Linked DNA regions of Ruegeria pomeroyi DSS-3. The protein of the gene in region 2 interacts with the protein of the main gene of each other region in a pairwise test. Links are inferred from orthologs where the notes say so. Each region holds a gene or a part of one and is shown on either strand. Other genes may lie near its edges. The genes, in order: SPO_RS18830 and def.

The links.
Region 1: the proteins of def (region 2) and SPO_RS18830 interact in binary tests that used the Escherichia coli proteins (3 or more experiments, as listed by UniProt). The link is inferred for Ruegeria pomeroyi DSS-3 from one-to-one orthologs.

Annotation. Positions count from the first base shown.
Region 1 is NC_003911.12:3,920,245-3,927,369, reverse strand. Bases 1,576-4,351 are described here. They hold SPO_RS18830 (aspartate-semialdehyde dehydrogenase), read right to left. Parts: upstream 3,587-4,351; coding sequence 2,564-3,586; downstream 1,576-2,563. Other genes in these bases: SPO_RS18825 (MFS transporter), read right to left, coding at 3,670-4,351; SPO_RS18835 (hypothetical protein), read right to left, coding at 1,906-2,085; SPO_RS18840 (hypothetical protein), read right to left, coding at 1,677-1,868. Outside these bases: SPO_RS18845 (DUF4139 domain-containing protein), read right to left, coding at 1-1,565; more of SPO_RS18825, read right to left, coding at 4,352-4,842; SPO_RS18820 (DUF3095 domain-containing protein), read left to right, coding at 4,979-6,124; SPO_RS18815 (branched-chain amino acid ABC transporter permease), read right to left, coding at 6,121-7,125.
Region 2 is NC_003911.12:3,419,190-3,426,257, forward strand. Bases 4,350-7,068 are described here. They hold def (peptide deformylase), read right to left. Parts: upstream 6,109-7,068; coding sequence 5,590-6,108; downstream 4,350-5,589. Other genes in these bases: fmt (methionyl-tRNA formyltransferase), read right to left, coding at 4,350-4,597; def (peptide deformylase), read right to left, coding at 4,602-5,099; def (peptide deformylase), read right to left, coding at 5,096-5,593; SPO_RS16310 (MalY/PatB family protein), read left to right, coding at 6,208-7,068. In the rest of the region: SPO_RS16250 (glutathione S-transferase family protein), read left to right, coding at 1-328; SPO_RS16255 (LysE family translocator), read left to right, coding at 395-1,009; SPO_RS16260 (DUF3429 domain-containing protein), read left to right, coding at 1,006-1,458; SPO_RS16265 (class I SAM-dependent DNA methyltransferase), read left to right, coding at 1,455-2,048; rnhA (ribonuclease HI), read left to right, coding at 2,041-2,508; SPO_RS16275 (trimeric intracellular cation channel family protein), read left to right, coding at 2,505-3,134; SPO_RS16280 (GlsB/YeaQ/YmgE family stress response membrane protein), read right to left, coding at 3,201-3,440; SPO_RS16285 (hypothetical protein), read right to left, coding at 3,442-3,678; more of fmt, read right to left, coding at 3,692-4,349. UniProt on the Escherichia coli protein: Removes the formyl group from the N-terminal Met of newly synthesized proteins. Requires at least a dipeptide for an efficient rate of reaction. N-terminal L-methionine is a prerequisite for activity but the enzyme has broad specificity at other positions.

The DNA.
Region 1 (7,125 bases), 500 kb from region 2 along the record:
CGCTCTGCCTCTGGCGCAAGCTCCATCTTCCAGGCCAGAATGCCGCGCAGCCGGTCCACATCCTGTTCATCCGGTTTGGGTGTGGCGGTCCAGTCAATCACCAGATCCTCCTGCTCGGAATAGGGCACCTGATCAAAAACCCTGAGCGGCCAGCTCTCTCCGGTCAGGTTGCGCACCGCAATCTCGACCCGCTCGTTCTGCGCGTTCGAGCGCGTGATGATCCCGGTGTCGCCCGTCGACCTGTTCAGCACCGCGCGTTCGACCGTCAATCCGTAGATCGGCCCGAACCCGAGCGTCACCTCTTCGCCCTCGACAATCTGCGGCGTCGCTTCAAGGGCCACCATCACCCCATCGACAAAGCGGCGCCCGCTGTCAGATGGCAGGATCGTGCGCCCCGTGGAATTGCGAAACCGCGCCATCCGAAAGGCGTGGCTGTCATGCTGCGCCGCCGCCTGGGCAAACACCTCTGCTGCCTCGCTCACCCTGCCGATCTCCAGAAACGTGTCCTCGACCCCCGAGATCAGCGTAACCGGCGCGGATAGCGTATAGGTCTGGCCGGTGCCGGGAACGTCATAGGCGGGTTGAAACTCGTCGACGATAACCGGTGCTTCGACGACCGCCTCGGCCATGGCGCCTTTGAACATCCGCTCTTCACGCTCGGGCTCGACGATCCGGCGCAAAAGCGGCCAGAGCGTTGACGGGCTGGCCCTGTCCATCGGGCGCAGGGTCGAGATGCTGAGCGCGATCTCGCTCCAGTCGTCGCCAGTATCCTGCGTCACCCGCGCGCCCAGGCGAATGTCGACCTGGGGAGAGGCGCCGGTGGTGAGATAAAGATCGGTTACGGGCTGCCAGCCAGCCTCTAAGGTCAGATAACCGATGTCGATTTCGACCGTCCCCTCTGCCTCAAGCTCAAGGTCCAGCGTCAGCACGCCCCGATCCTCGGTTGCCCCGGAAACGGCGGCCAGATCCTGCATCGCCGCTTGCAGCTCTTCCTCGAGCGCGGTCAACTTGCGTTCGATCCCGCGCGCCTCGATCTCGGCGTCCTGCGCCGCACGGGCCGAGGTCAGCGCCTCTTCTGCGATCATCCGGGTGATGGCGCGCAAGGTCTCGGGTTCGGCCCCGGCCAAACCCTCGTTCTCGCCGAGACGGGCCAGAAAGCCCGACGCCTGATCAGCGGCCCGAGCCCTGAGCCGCGCGGTCTCTGCCGCGTCCCGGACAGCCAGGATTTGCTGTTCGACCGCGCGGACCCGCTCGCGCGCTGCCAGATAGGCCGCGCTGCGATAATCGTGCCAGGGCACATCCGAATGCCGGAACTTGCGCGCCAGCACGCGCGCACCCGCTACCTGGATATCGAGGGTTTCCAGCTCTGGGCCGTCAACGGGAATGCCCAACAGGGTCAAATCATGCCGCCCGGCCGGCAGTTCCATGGAAAGCTGTCGCCGGACCGCGGCCCCCTGGGGAAAGACAGTCGCCGCCGTGACCGTGGTCTCGGTGGAATAGGACCCGGCCAAACCCGGTGTGACCGTGCTGAACAGGGCCACGACAAACGGAACAAAAAAGCGCATCAGAAATCCTTGATCAGAGGCAATGGGATAGCGGCAGGCTGGCATCTCAACCCTGACTGCACAAGAAAAAGGCGCCCGATGGGCGCCCTTTCGAAATCCGATCCAAAGGTCTTAGGCGGCGATCCGCTCATCCTCGACCCGGGCCCGGACCGAGCTGAAGATCGGCTTGGCCTTTTGGCGGGCACGGTGGGCAAACAGGTTGATCACCTCGTTTTCGCGCTCGGCTCCCTGACGGGTCAGGCGCAGATATTGCAGCGCGGCGATACGGTTGTGGCGGGCTTTGTGGGCAAGGGTCTGGGTCATCTCTGTCACTCCTGAATATGGTGCTGAACGGTCTGGATCAGGCGGCGTCGCCGGAGCTGCCCCAGGGGGTCGAAACGAAGAACACGCCGTTTGCGGTGCGCAGCGCCCGGCCCCGTGCCCGCCAGTCGGCAAGCGACAGGACGTTGTCGGCGTTGGCTTCGACGCCCGAAACGGGGGTTTGGATGTCGCGACGCGGGAAGGTGATGATGGTTGCCATTTTCGTTTTCCTCTTTGTCCAGAGGCGATACCGCCTTGTTGTTCCTGATGGGTCGGATCGCACCGCTTGGGGGGAAGGGGCGGTGGTCCGAACTCTTTACACTTGGGCACATTCTCGGCGGCACCGGGGAGGGGGCACAACTCTACCGGTACCTCTGCGAGGGTATTTTTCCGGTGGTCCCTGATGTATCCGCCGAAGGTTCGATTTCCTGATGACTTGATGTTTGGCCGCGATTCGGTCGGGAATCGTGCAAGATTGTGTCAAAAAAGTGATAAATCACATTAAAAACAAAAGTTTGTCCGCGATCTGGCCAAAATTAGCCATGTTTAGGACAGATTTTAGAGATTTCGGAAACAGGTCAATTCCGGTAGAGAAACCCGCCCTGACTCGACCTTGAGTTGATCTTGTGAACAGAGCAAACAAAAACACCCCCGCCCGACCGGGCGAGGGTGCTGAAAAGAGTCTTGATCGGGCGATGTCAGCCCTTCTTCAGAACCTCACGGCCCAGCAATTCGGCGATCTGAACCGCGTTCAGCGCCGCGCCCTTGCGCAGGTTGTCCGAGACGCACCACAGGTTCAGCCCGTTCTCGACGGTCGAATCCTGCCGGATGCGGCTGATGAAGGTGGCGAAATCGCCCACGCATTCCTTGGGCGTGACGTAGCCGCCGGGCTCGCGCTTGTCGATCACCATGATGCCGGGGCTTTCGCGCAGGATGTCGCGGGCCTCGTCCTCGTCCAGGAATTCCTCGAACTCGATGTTGATCGACTCGGAGTGACCGACGAACACCGGCACCCGCACGCAGGTTGCGGTGACCTTGATCGAGGGATCGACGATCTTCTTGGTTTCGGCGACCATCTTCCATTCCTCCTTGGTCGAGCCGTCTTCCATGAAGACGTCGATATGGGGAATGACGTTGAAGGCGATTTCCTTCTGGAACTTCTTCGGGGGCACGTCCGAGGTCGGGTTATAGACCGCCTTGGTCTGTTCCCACAGCTCGTCCATGCCGTCCTTGCCCGCGCCCGAGACCGATTGATAGGTCGAGACGACGACGCGCTTGATCGTGGCGCGGTCGTGCAGCGGCTTCAACGCCACCACCATCTGCGCGGTCGAGCAGTTGGGGTTGGCGATGATGTTCTTCTTGGCATAGCCATGCACCGCCTGCGGGTTGCATTCGGGCACGATCAGCGGAATGTCCGGGTCGTAGCGGTAGAGCGAACTGTTGTCGATCACCACGCAACCGGCCGCGGCCGCCTTGGGCGCATAGACCTTGGTCGCGTCCGAGCCGATGGCGAACAGCGCCATGTCCCAGCCGGTGAAGTCGAAAGTGTCCAGATCCTGGGTCTTGATAGTCTTGTCGCCAAAGCTGACTTCGGTGCCCAGGGATTTACGGCTTGCCAGCGCGGCAATCTCATCCACGGGGAACTGGCGCTCGGCCAGGATGTTCAGCATTTCGCGGCCCACATTGCCCGTGGCGCCAGCGACGACGACGCGATAACCCATTTTCTTGTTTCTCCAGATATACCCGGTCGCCTTGACCGGCGGCGGTTCCATACAGGGAAAGTGACGGCGAGGAAAGACCCCAGTCAGGCCAGACTGTCGCGGCTGAACAGATAGATCACCAGACCAACGACCAGCGAGACCGCGAAAAAGGTCACGATTGCGGTATAGGGCGCGGCCGGGCCAGCGGCGGCATAGCTTTCGTGCAGGCGCCCGGTGACGAATTGCATCAACCCGACGCCGCCAATGCCGAAGAGGTTGAGCAAGGTTACTCCACGCCCCACCAGATGCGTAGGAATAAAGGCGCGGCCATGCGCCATGATCACTGGGAACGAGGCGCCAAGAAAGCCGATCGCCGCCAACAGCGCAACCGAGGACCAGACGCCGAGGTCGATCCACAGAACCAGCAGGGCCAGTGCCAGTACGCCGCCCAGGTTGCCGCCAAAGACCACCCATTTCCGCGAGCCGAGAACCCGGTCGAGCGGTCCATAGGCAAAGGTGCCGGCAATCATCGCCGCCCCCATGATCAGCGTCGCCTGCCCGATCTGGCCGGTGTCCAGGTCAAACACATCGCGCAGATAGGGTCCCGCCCAAAGCCCGCGCAGCGCCGCCGCAGGCGCATAGGCCACCAGCATCAGCGGCAGGATCGTCCACAAGAGCGGCTGTTTGAGCAGATCGAGCAGCGATCCCTTGGTGTCGTGCTGCACCATCTCGGGGTCGCGCACCGATAGCCAGATACCCGCTGCCACCGCTGCCGAGATTGCCGCCAACCCGGCCAGCGTCGCGCGCCAGCCCATCAGTTCGACCGCCAGCGCGGTCGGGTATGAGGCCACCAGGTTGCCCACCGATCCCACGCCCAGCATCACGGCGGCCAGGGTGGCAAATTGTGCGGGCGGATATTCGCGCGCGAAGATGAAGTAAGAGGCCATCAGCACCGGCGAACAACCGACCCCAATCAACACCATGGCCGCGCTAATGTGAACAGGCGTCGTGGCCAGGGCAAACAGCGCGGCACCACCACCGCCACCCACCAGAAGAAGGGCCGCGGCGGTCCGGCGCGGTCCGATCCGGTCCAGCGCCCAGCCCACGGGAATCTGCATCGCGGCGAAGGTCAGGAACCACAGGCCCGAGGCAAAGGCCAGATCGTCGGGTTGCGCACCGATATCACGTGCCAGGTCTGCGGTCAGTACCGCCAGAAAGGCACGAAAGAACTGGCTCAGCACATAGGCCAGACACAGAATGATCAGACCGGCCTGCATGCGTTTACCTCTCCGATATGCGCCTGCGTGATGGTTGACATGTTATCTGTCGCGGCACAAGCGCGCCTGCTGTGCGGCAAGGCTCTGGATTTCGCCGTCAGGCTGCTATGTAGAGTCATATTGTTGTGAGGGTCACATGGTTGAAGATCCGGATTCGTTTTATGCCTCGCTGCGCCCGGTGATGGATTTCCCCGAGCTGTCTGAACCATCGCGGTTCACACCCCTTCCCGATGACTGGGTGCTGGGCACTGCCGATATCGTCGACAGTACCGGAGAGATCGCGCGCGGGCGCTACAAGACCGTGAACATGGTCGGCGCGGCGGTGATCTCGGCCATGATCAACGCAATGGGCGACCAGCGCTTTCCCTATGTCTTTGGCGGCGACGGCGCCGGTTTCGCGGTCCCCGGCGACAAGGCCGAGCGGGTCCGCACAGTGCTGGCCGATCTGCGCCGCTGGGCGGCAGAGGAGTTCGACATCGCCCTGCGCGCCGCGCTGGTGCCGGTCGCCACGATCCGCGCCGCCCGGCGGGATGTAAGGGTGGCCCGCTATGCGGCTTCGCAGGGGGTCGATTACGCCATGTTTTCGGGCCGGGGGCTGGCCTGGGCCGAAGCACGGATGAAGGCTGGTGAATTCGTTGTCGATCCTGCCCCTCCCGGCGCTCAGCCCGATCTGACCGGCCTGTCCTGCCGCTGGTCCAACATGCGCGCCCGGAACGGGCAGATCGTGTCGCTGGTGATCGCCCCCACCGAGACGGCAAGCGAGCGTGACTTTGCCGATCTGGCCCGCCGCGTCATGGCCACTGCTGACGGGCTCGAGCGGAGCGGCCACCCGGTACCGCCCGGCGGCCCCGGCGTGACCTGGCCACCGCCGGGCCTGACGCTGGATGCCCATGTGTCGCGCGAGGGCCGCAGTCTGGCCCTGCACAAAATGAAGCTTCTGGGTCAGAACCTGCTGATCTGGCTGCTGTTTCGCACCGGCCTTCGGCTGGGCGACTTCCGGCCCGATCACTATGCCCGCATGGTCAGCCGCAATGCCGATTACCGCAAATTCGATGACGGGCTGAAGATGACCCTCGATTGCGACGCCGAGACGCGCGCCAGGATCGAGACGATCCTTGAAGATGCGCGGCGCCGCGGCAAGATCCGCTATGGTCTGTTTGCTCAGGACGAGGCGATGATGACCTGTTTCGTGCCCTCGGCGATGCGCGATGATCATGTGCATTTCATCGACGGGGCGGCGGGCGGATATGCCGCCGCCGCCGAGCGTATTCGCAAAGCCTAGCCGCGCCGCAACCGGCCCACCACGCCGGTGGGAAAGAAATAGACGCTGAGGATGAACAGAACCCCAAGCCACAAGAGCCAGCGGTCGGCATCCAAAAGCTGCGGCAGCACCGGCACCCCGTCGACCAGCGACCCGGCGACACCCATCAGGTTCTGCAGATAGTTCTGCGCCAGAACCAGCAGCGTTGCTCCGATCACAGCGCCATACATGGTTCCCATGCCGCCGATCACCACCATCAGCAGGATGTCGATCATGATCTCCATGCTCAGCGTGGTATCCGGCCCCACATAGCGCAGCCAGATCGCATAGAGACTGCCCGCCAGCGCCGCCACCGCTGCCGAAAGGCAGGTCGCCGCAACCCGGTAATAGACCACCCGATAGCCGATCGCCTCGGCCCGGAAATCATTCTCGCGGATCGCCTGCAACACCCGGCCAAAGGGCGAATTCACCACCCTGAGCATCAGCAGGAACAGGACCAGGCTGCCAATGAACACCACGTAATAGGACAACAGTTTGCCGTTCAGCTTCACCCCGAACAGCTCGTCCCCGAACTTGAAGGCCGGGCCCAGCGCGCGCGGTGTCTTGAAGGTCAGCCCATCCTCCCCCCCGGTCAGGCCCGACAGCTGGCTGACCAGAACGGCCACCGCCGAGGCCACCGCCAGCGTGATCATGGCAAAGAAGATCGCCCGTACCCGCAGGCTGAAGAGACCAATGACAAAGGCAAGCGCCGCTGCCAGCAGCGCGCTTGCACCCGCGCCCACAAGGATCGCATCGAAGCCACGCCCGAGATGGGTCAGGGCCAGTGCGACCCCATAGGCGCCGATGCCAAAGAACATGGTATGGGCGAAACTGACGATGCCGCCATAGCCCAAGAGCAGATCGTAACTGGCCACCAGCACGATGAACACGCAGATCCGTGCCGCCGTATCGACAGTGCGCACGCCGGGAAACAGGAAGGGCGCCAGCGCCAGACAGACCAGGATCAGCCCCAGGATCAGGGC
Region 2 (7,068 bases):
CTATGCCTATTGGCCCCTGGTCCGGCAGGTCTATTCCCACGCGGTGTTTCGCCCGGCGATGGGCGAACCCGCGTCGCAGCAGAGCCTGCGCGAGGGGATGGAGCGTGCACCGGCGGTTCTGGCCGCGCTTGACGAGATCGCGGCCGAGGGGCTGGTGCTCTCGGGGCCGGTGACGCGCGCCGATTGCCATCTGGCGCCGATGATCGCAGCCTTTGTACAGGCGCCAGAGGGGGCGGACCTGCTGCGGCGCTATCCCGCATTGGCGGCATGGTGGCAGGATATGGCCGGGCGGGACAGCCTGCACCTTACCGAAACCCCGCTTCCCTAGCCGCAGGTTCACCGCTAGGCTGCATAGGAACCGACAGCGGACCGACGACAGAAAAGGGTTAGATTCATGATTTCATTGCAATTTTTCATCACCGCCTTTGTCGTTGTCCTGGCCCCCGGCACCGGTGTGATCTATACGCTGGCGATCGGTCTGGGGCGCGGTCGCAGCGCGGCGGCCTGGGCGGCGCTGGGCTGTACGCTTGGCATCCTGCCGCATCTGGCGGCGGCTATTCTGGGGCTTGCGGCGATCCTGCACAGTTCGGCGCTTTTGTTCCAACTGGTCAAGGCCGCTGGTGTCGCCTATCTGCTCTACCTCGCCTGGCAGGCGCTGCGCAGTGACGGCGCCCTGGCGATCCGATCCGAGCACAGCCACCAGCCCGGCTGGCGGATCGCCTGGCGCGGGGCGCTGATCAACATCCTGAACCCCAAGCTTTCCGTCTTTTTCCTGGCGCTGCTGCCGCCGTTCCTGTCCGGCAACCCGGCCAGTGCCACTGCCGAGATGAGCCTATTGGGCCTCGTCTTCATGGCGATGACCTTTGCCGTGTTCCTGCTCTATGGCGCCTTCGCCTCGGCCGCGCGCACCTATCTGATGCAAAGCGAACGGGCGCTGCGCTGGATGGGGCGCGGCTTTGCCCTGGTCTTTGCCGGGCTTGCCGCCCGTCTCGCGATGGAGCGCGCATGACCGCCATCCCCCGCGCACCGCTGATCCTGGGCCTTGCGGGGCTGATCCCATTCCTCTGGGGCGCGCTTACCTATCTGAGCCCGGCGGCGCAGGCCTGGGGCGCTGCTGCGCTTGGCCCCCGCTTTGTGGGGCCTTATGTGCAGATCGCCTATGGCCAGATCATCCTGGCCTTCATGTCCGGCGTGCTCTGGGGCTTTGCGACCAAGGCCGATGACCGCCGCGCCGCGACCGGCTATGTACTTGCGGTGCTGCCCGCGCTCTGGGCCTTTTTCATGACCGGGGGCGGCCCGACCGGCGCGGCGATCAACCTGATCTTCGGCTTTCTGGGCCTGTTGATGCTGGATGCGGCCTTTGCCAGCTGGGGGCTGGCGCCGGTCTGGTGGATGCGGCTGCGCCTGCTGCTGACGGCGGTCGTTACCATTTGCCTGGCAGTAGGAGCCTTCTTGTGAGCGACCCGGAAACGATCCGCATCTATGACGACCGCGCCAGCGATTATGCCGCGCTGACCGAGGATCACAACGCCGCCGACCCCGCGCTGGAGGCCTTTGTCGCCGCCCTGCCCCCGGGGGGCCGGGTGCTTGACCTCGGGTGCGGCCCCGGCACCTCTGCGGCCCGGATGGCGCAGACTGGTCTGACGGTGGTGGCGGTCGATGCCTCGGGCGAAATGGTGGCGCTGGCCGCGCGGCACCCGGGCGTCACCGCCCGTCAGGCCCGGTTCGACGAGATCGACGAGACCGCCGCCTATGACGGCATCTGGGCCAATTTCAGCCTGTTGCACGCCCCGCAGGCCGAGTTCCCCGGCCATCTCGCGCACCTGTTTCGGGCCTTGAAACCCGGCGGGATTTTCCATATCGCCCTCAAGCTCGGGACCGGCGAAGGGCGCGACAGCCTCGGTCGGTTCTACAGCTATTACCAGGAGGACGCGTTGGAACATCTGTTGCAACAGGCCGGATTCACCATCACCGCCCGCTCTTTCGGCGCTGGGCCGGGGCTTAGCGGCAAGGTCGAGGACTGGATCGCGATGCGCGCCCATGCCTGAGCTGTTTGCCTATACCGACGGCGCCTGTTCCGGCAATCCCGGCCCCGGCGGCTGGGGCGTGCTGTTGCGCGCCATCGAGGGCGAGACCGTGCTGAAGGAACGCGAGCTGTGCGGTGGCGAGGCTGAGACCACCAACAACCGGATGGAACTCTTGGCTGCGATCAACGCGCTGGAAACGCTGGAGCGGCCCTCGAAAATCACCGTGGTCACCGACAGCGCCTATGTAAAGAACGGTGTGACCGGCTGGATATTCGGCTGGAAGCGCAACGGCTGGAAGACCGCCGGCAAGAAACCGGTCAAGAATGTCGAACTGTGGCAGCGTCTTGACTTGGCGCAGGCACGCCATGACGTGACCTGGAAGTGGGTCAAGGGCCATGCGGGACATCCCGAGAACGAACGCGCCGACGAGTTGGCGCGTGCAGGCATGAAACCCTTCAAGCCGAAAAAGGCCCGCGCGTGAGCCTGCTTGCGCTGCTTGATTACGCCTCGGTTCTGGTCTTTGCCCTGACCGGCGCGCTGGTGGCCAGCCGGGCGCAGCTCGACCTGGTTGGGTTTGCCTTTGTCGCCTGCCTGACGGCGGTGGGGGGTGGCACCGTGCGGGACCTGCTTCTGGGCCGTGACCCGGTGTTCTGGGTGGGCCAGCCCGCCTATATCCTGATCGCCTCCGGTGCTGCGGCGCTGGTCTTCTTCACCGCGCATCTGGTCGAAAGCCGCTATCGCCTGCTGATCTGGCTGGACAGTTTTGCACTGTCCATCGCGGTGGCGGCCGGCACCGGGGTCGCACTGGCGCAGGGGCAACCGCCCGTGATCGTAGTCCTGATGGGGATGATGACCGGCTGCCTGGGCGGGCTGATGCGCGATGTGGTCTGCAACGAGGTACCGCTGGTCCTGAAACAGGGCGAACTCTATGTCTCTTGCGCGCTGGCGGGAGCGGTGGCGGCGGTGATCGCCACCGGGCTGGGGCTGGCCACGCTGCCCGCGCTGGGCCTTTGCGCGCTTGTCTGCTGGGGTCTGCGCGCCGGGTCACTGATCTTTGGCTGGCGCCTGCCGGTCTATAAAAGCCGCCCGCCGCGCACGCGCGGCTGACGCCTCTTCATTTCGCCCAAAATACTCCGAAGCGCGAGGCAGAGCCTCGCACTCGTCCGGCGCGTCTCAGCGCCGCCGCAGATAGGTCTGCCAGAGCCAGACCACCAGAAGCGCGCCCAGTACCGCGCCGACAAAGCCCGACAGCCAGCCCATCATGGTCAGAAGCGCCCGCAGGATCAGCCCGCCGATCAGTGCGCCAACGATGCCGATCAGCATGGTGGTGGGAATATCCGCCTCGACCCGCATCAGCCGGGTGGCCAGAAACCCGGCAGCGGCGCCGATGATGATCAGGACAACGATATGCATCTCATTTCCTCCAGTGGAAGGGGACGATGATCAGCGCGCCGATAGACGAAAGGATGGCGTTCATCCCCGCAGATCCAAAGCCGATCCCGAACATGATCCGCACAAAGTAAAACAGGAAGGCCCCGCCCACGCAGATGATGATGGATTGCAGATAGCCGTTATGGGTGAACCCCGATTTCTCGGAAATGTAGCCGACGATCCCGGCGATCACCACCGTTCCCATCAGAACCATGAACATGCGCAATCCCCTTCTACAGGCGGGTTCCCTTTGGCACGGGCCAGCCGCGCAGGAAGATATCGGCATCCTGCGCCGCCTTGCCCGCCCGTTGCAAGCGGATGAGTGAGATGGCGCCGGTGCCACAGGCGATGGTCAGGGCATCGTCCAGCACCTCACCCGGGGTGCCCTGCCCCTCGTCCAGGCGCGAGGCGAGCAGTTTCACCCGCTCGCCCGCAATCTCGGTCCAGGCGCCGGGAAAGGGCGAGAGGCCCCGGATTTGCCGGTCGATCGCGACCGCGGGGCGGGTCCAGTCCACCCGCGCCTCGGCCTTGTCGATCTTGGCGGCATAGGTGACGCCATCCTCGGGTTGCGGCTCGGGCGTCAGTTCGGGCAGGCGTGCCAGAGCCTCGACGATCAGGTCGGCGCCCATCGCCGACAGCCGGTCGTGCAAGGCGCCGGTGGTCTCCTCCGCCCGAATGGGCGTCCTCGACCTGAGCAGCACCGGACCTGTATCGAGACCCGCCTCCATCTGCATGATGCAGATGCCGGTCGCTTCGTCACCCGCCATGATCGCCCTGTGAATCGGCGCCGCGCCACGCCAGCGTGGCAACAGGCTGGCGTGGATATTGAGGCAGCCATGGCGCGGCGCGTCCAGCACCGCTTGCGGCAGGATCAGCCCATATGCCACCACCACCGCCACATCGGCGCCGAGTGCGGCGAAATCCGCCTGCGCCTCGGCCCCTTTCAGCGAGACCGGGTGGCGCACCTCCAGCCCCAGGTCCAGCGCGCGGGCATGGACCGGGGTCGGGCGGTCCTTTTTCCCGCGCCCCGCCGGGCGCGGCGGCTGGCAATAGACGGCAGCGATCTCATGCCCGGCCGCGACCAGCGCCTCCAGCACCGGGACCGAGAAATCGGGGGTTCCCATGAACACGACGCGCATGACCTCAGCCCCCCAGCTTGCGCGCCTTGCGCAGCAGCATGTCGCGTTTCACCTTGCTGAGATTGTCGAAATACATCCGCCCGTTCAGGTGGTCGATCTGGTGCTGCACGCTGGTCGCCTCGATGCCGACGAAATCGCGCCGGTCGACCTGCCCCTGTTCGTTCAGGAACCGCACCGTCACCGCGCGCGGGCGTTTCAGCTTTGCCGAGACGCCGGGCAGGTTGGGGCTGGCCTCGTCATGTTCGCGCAGCTCGATCGAGGCATGCAGGATCTCAGGGTTCGCCAGACGCACCGCGCGGCCCCGCTCGGACGAGCCGTCGACCACCGCCAGCCGCAGCATCACCCCGATCTGCGGCGCGGCCAGGCCCACACCGGGCATCGCCTCCATCGTGTCGATCATGTCGGTCCAGATGGCGCGGATCTCGTCGGTGATCTCGCTCACCTCGGCGGCGCGGGTGCGCAGATGCTTGTCGGGCCAGGGCAGACAGCGGCGAACGGTCATGAATGGTTTCCCTCATAAGCGGACAGCATGGCGGCGCGGGCCCGCGGGTCCAGATGATCCAGCGTGACGACCCCGTTCAGATGGTCGAATTCGTGCTGGATGCAGCGCGCCTCGAACCCGTCGAAATCGGCCATGTGAATGTCGCCCTCGGGCGCGGTCCATTGCACGGTTACCGCCTTGGGCCGGGTGACGGGCACCGACAGGCCGGGGATCGACAGGCACACCTCCTCCATCTCGACCGGCACCCGCTCGGCGGCCATGATCACCGGGTTGATCATCGCCATCGGGCTGGGGGGGCCCTCTTTCCAGCCGACATCCATGACGAAAAACCGCTGCATCACGCCGACCTGAGGCGCCGCCAGACCGCGTCCCTTGGCGGCATACATCGTGTCGAACATGTCGCGGATCAGATCGTCGGGCACGATCCCCTCAACCGGATCACAGCGCCACGACAGGCGCGCATCGGGCCAGGTCAGGATCGGCAGGACGCTCACGCCCGGGCTCGCTCGCGCTTCAGCTTCTGCATCTTGCGGGTGATCATCTGGCGTTTCAGCGGCTTGAGATAGTCGATGAACAGCTTGCCATCCAGATGGTCGATCTCGTGCTGCACGCAAGTGGCCCAGAGCCCGTCGAATGTCTCGCTTTGCAATTTGCCGTCCCGGTCGATCCATTCGACATCCACCACCTTGGGGCGGGTCACCTCGGCATATTGCTCGGGGATGGACAGGCAGCCTTCCTCGTAGATATTGGTTTCGTCCGAGGCGGCCACCACGCGCGGGTTGAACATCACCAGCGGGCGCGCGGGCGCGCTTTCTTCCTTGACGCAATCGAGCACGATCAAGCGGTCGAGCACACCGATCTGCGGCGCCGCCAGGCCGATGCCCGGCGCGTCATACATGGTTTCCAGCATATCGTCGGCCAGCGCCCGCAATTCGTCCGAGATATCGGCAACGGGTGCGCAGACCTTTTTCAGGCGCGGATCGGGATGAATGAGAATAGCACGTTTCATGGCCCCGATTTAGGCGATTGCCCGCTCTGCTGCAACGCCCCTTGCGCACGGCGGCAAACAGGCTAGCCTCTGCCCGACCAGATGACCCCGGAGACACAGATGAGCTTTGACGACCTGATCGACCGCCACGGAACCTTTTGTTCGAAATGGGACATGATGGAGCCCATCTATGGCGTGCCCGCCCAGGACGGGCTGGCCATGTGGGTCGCCGACATGGATTTCCGCGCGCCCGATCATGTGCTGGCCAGGCTGCGCGAGATGACCGACCATGGCGTGCTGGGCTACGTGGATTACTCCAAACCCTATACTGACGCGATCCGTTGGTGGATGCGCAACCGCCACGACTGGGATGTGGCGCCCGAGGCGATCTTTACAACCACCGGGCTGGTGAATGGCGTCGGCATGTGCCTTGATACCTTCACCCAGCCGGGCGACGGGATCGTGCTGTTCACACCGGTCTATCATGCCTTTGCCAAGGTGATCCGCAATGCGGGCCGTCAGGTGGTGGAATGCCAGCTGGTTAACACCGATGGCCGGTACGAGATGGATTTCGCCGCCTATGACGCGCAGATGACCGGCAACGAGCGCATGGTGATCCTGTGCTCGCCGCACAATCCGGGCGGCCGGGTCTGGACACAGGAAGAGCTGCGCGCGGTGGCCGATTTCGCCAAACGGCACGATCTGCTTCTTGTGTCGGACGAGATCCACCATGACCTGGTCTATCCGGGTCACACTCATATCCCGATGCCCAACGCGGCGCCCGATATCATCGACCGGCTGTTGATGCTGACCGCGCCCTCCAAGACCTTCAACATAGCGGGCCTGCACACTGGCCAGGTCATCATCCCCGATCCCGAACTGCGCGGCCGCTTTGCCAAGCGGATGGCGGCGCTGTCGCTGGCGCCGAACTCGACCGGGCAGATGGCGACGCTGGCTGCCTATTCGCCCGAGGGGGCGGAA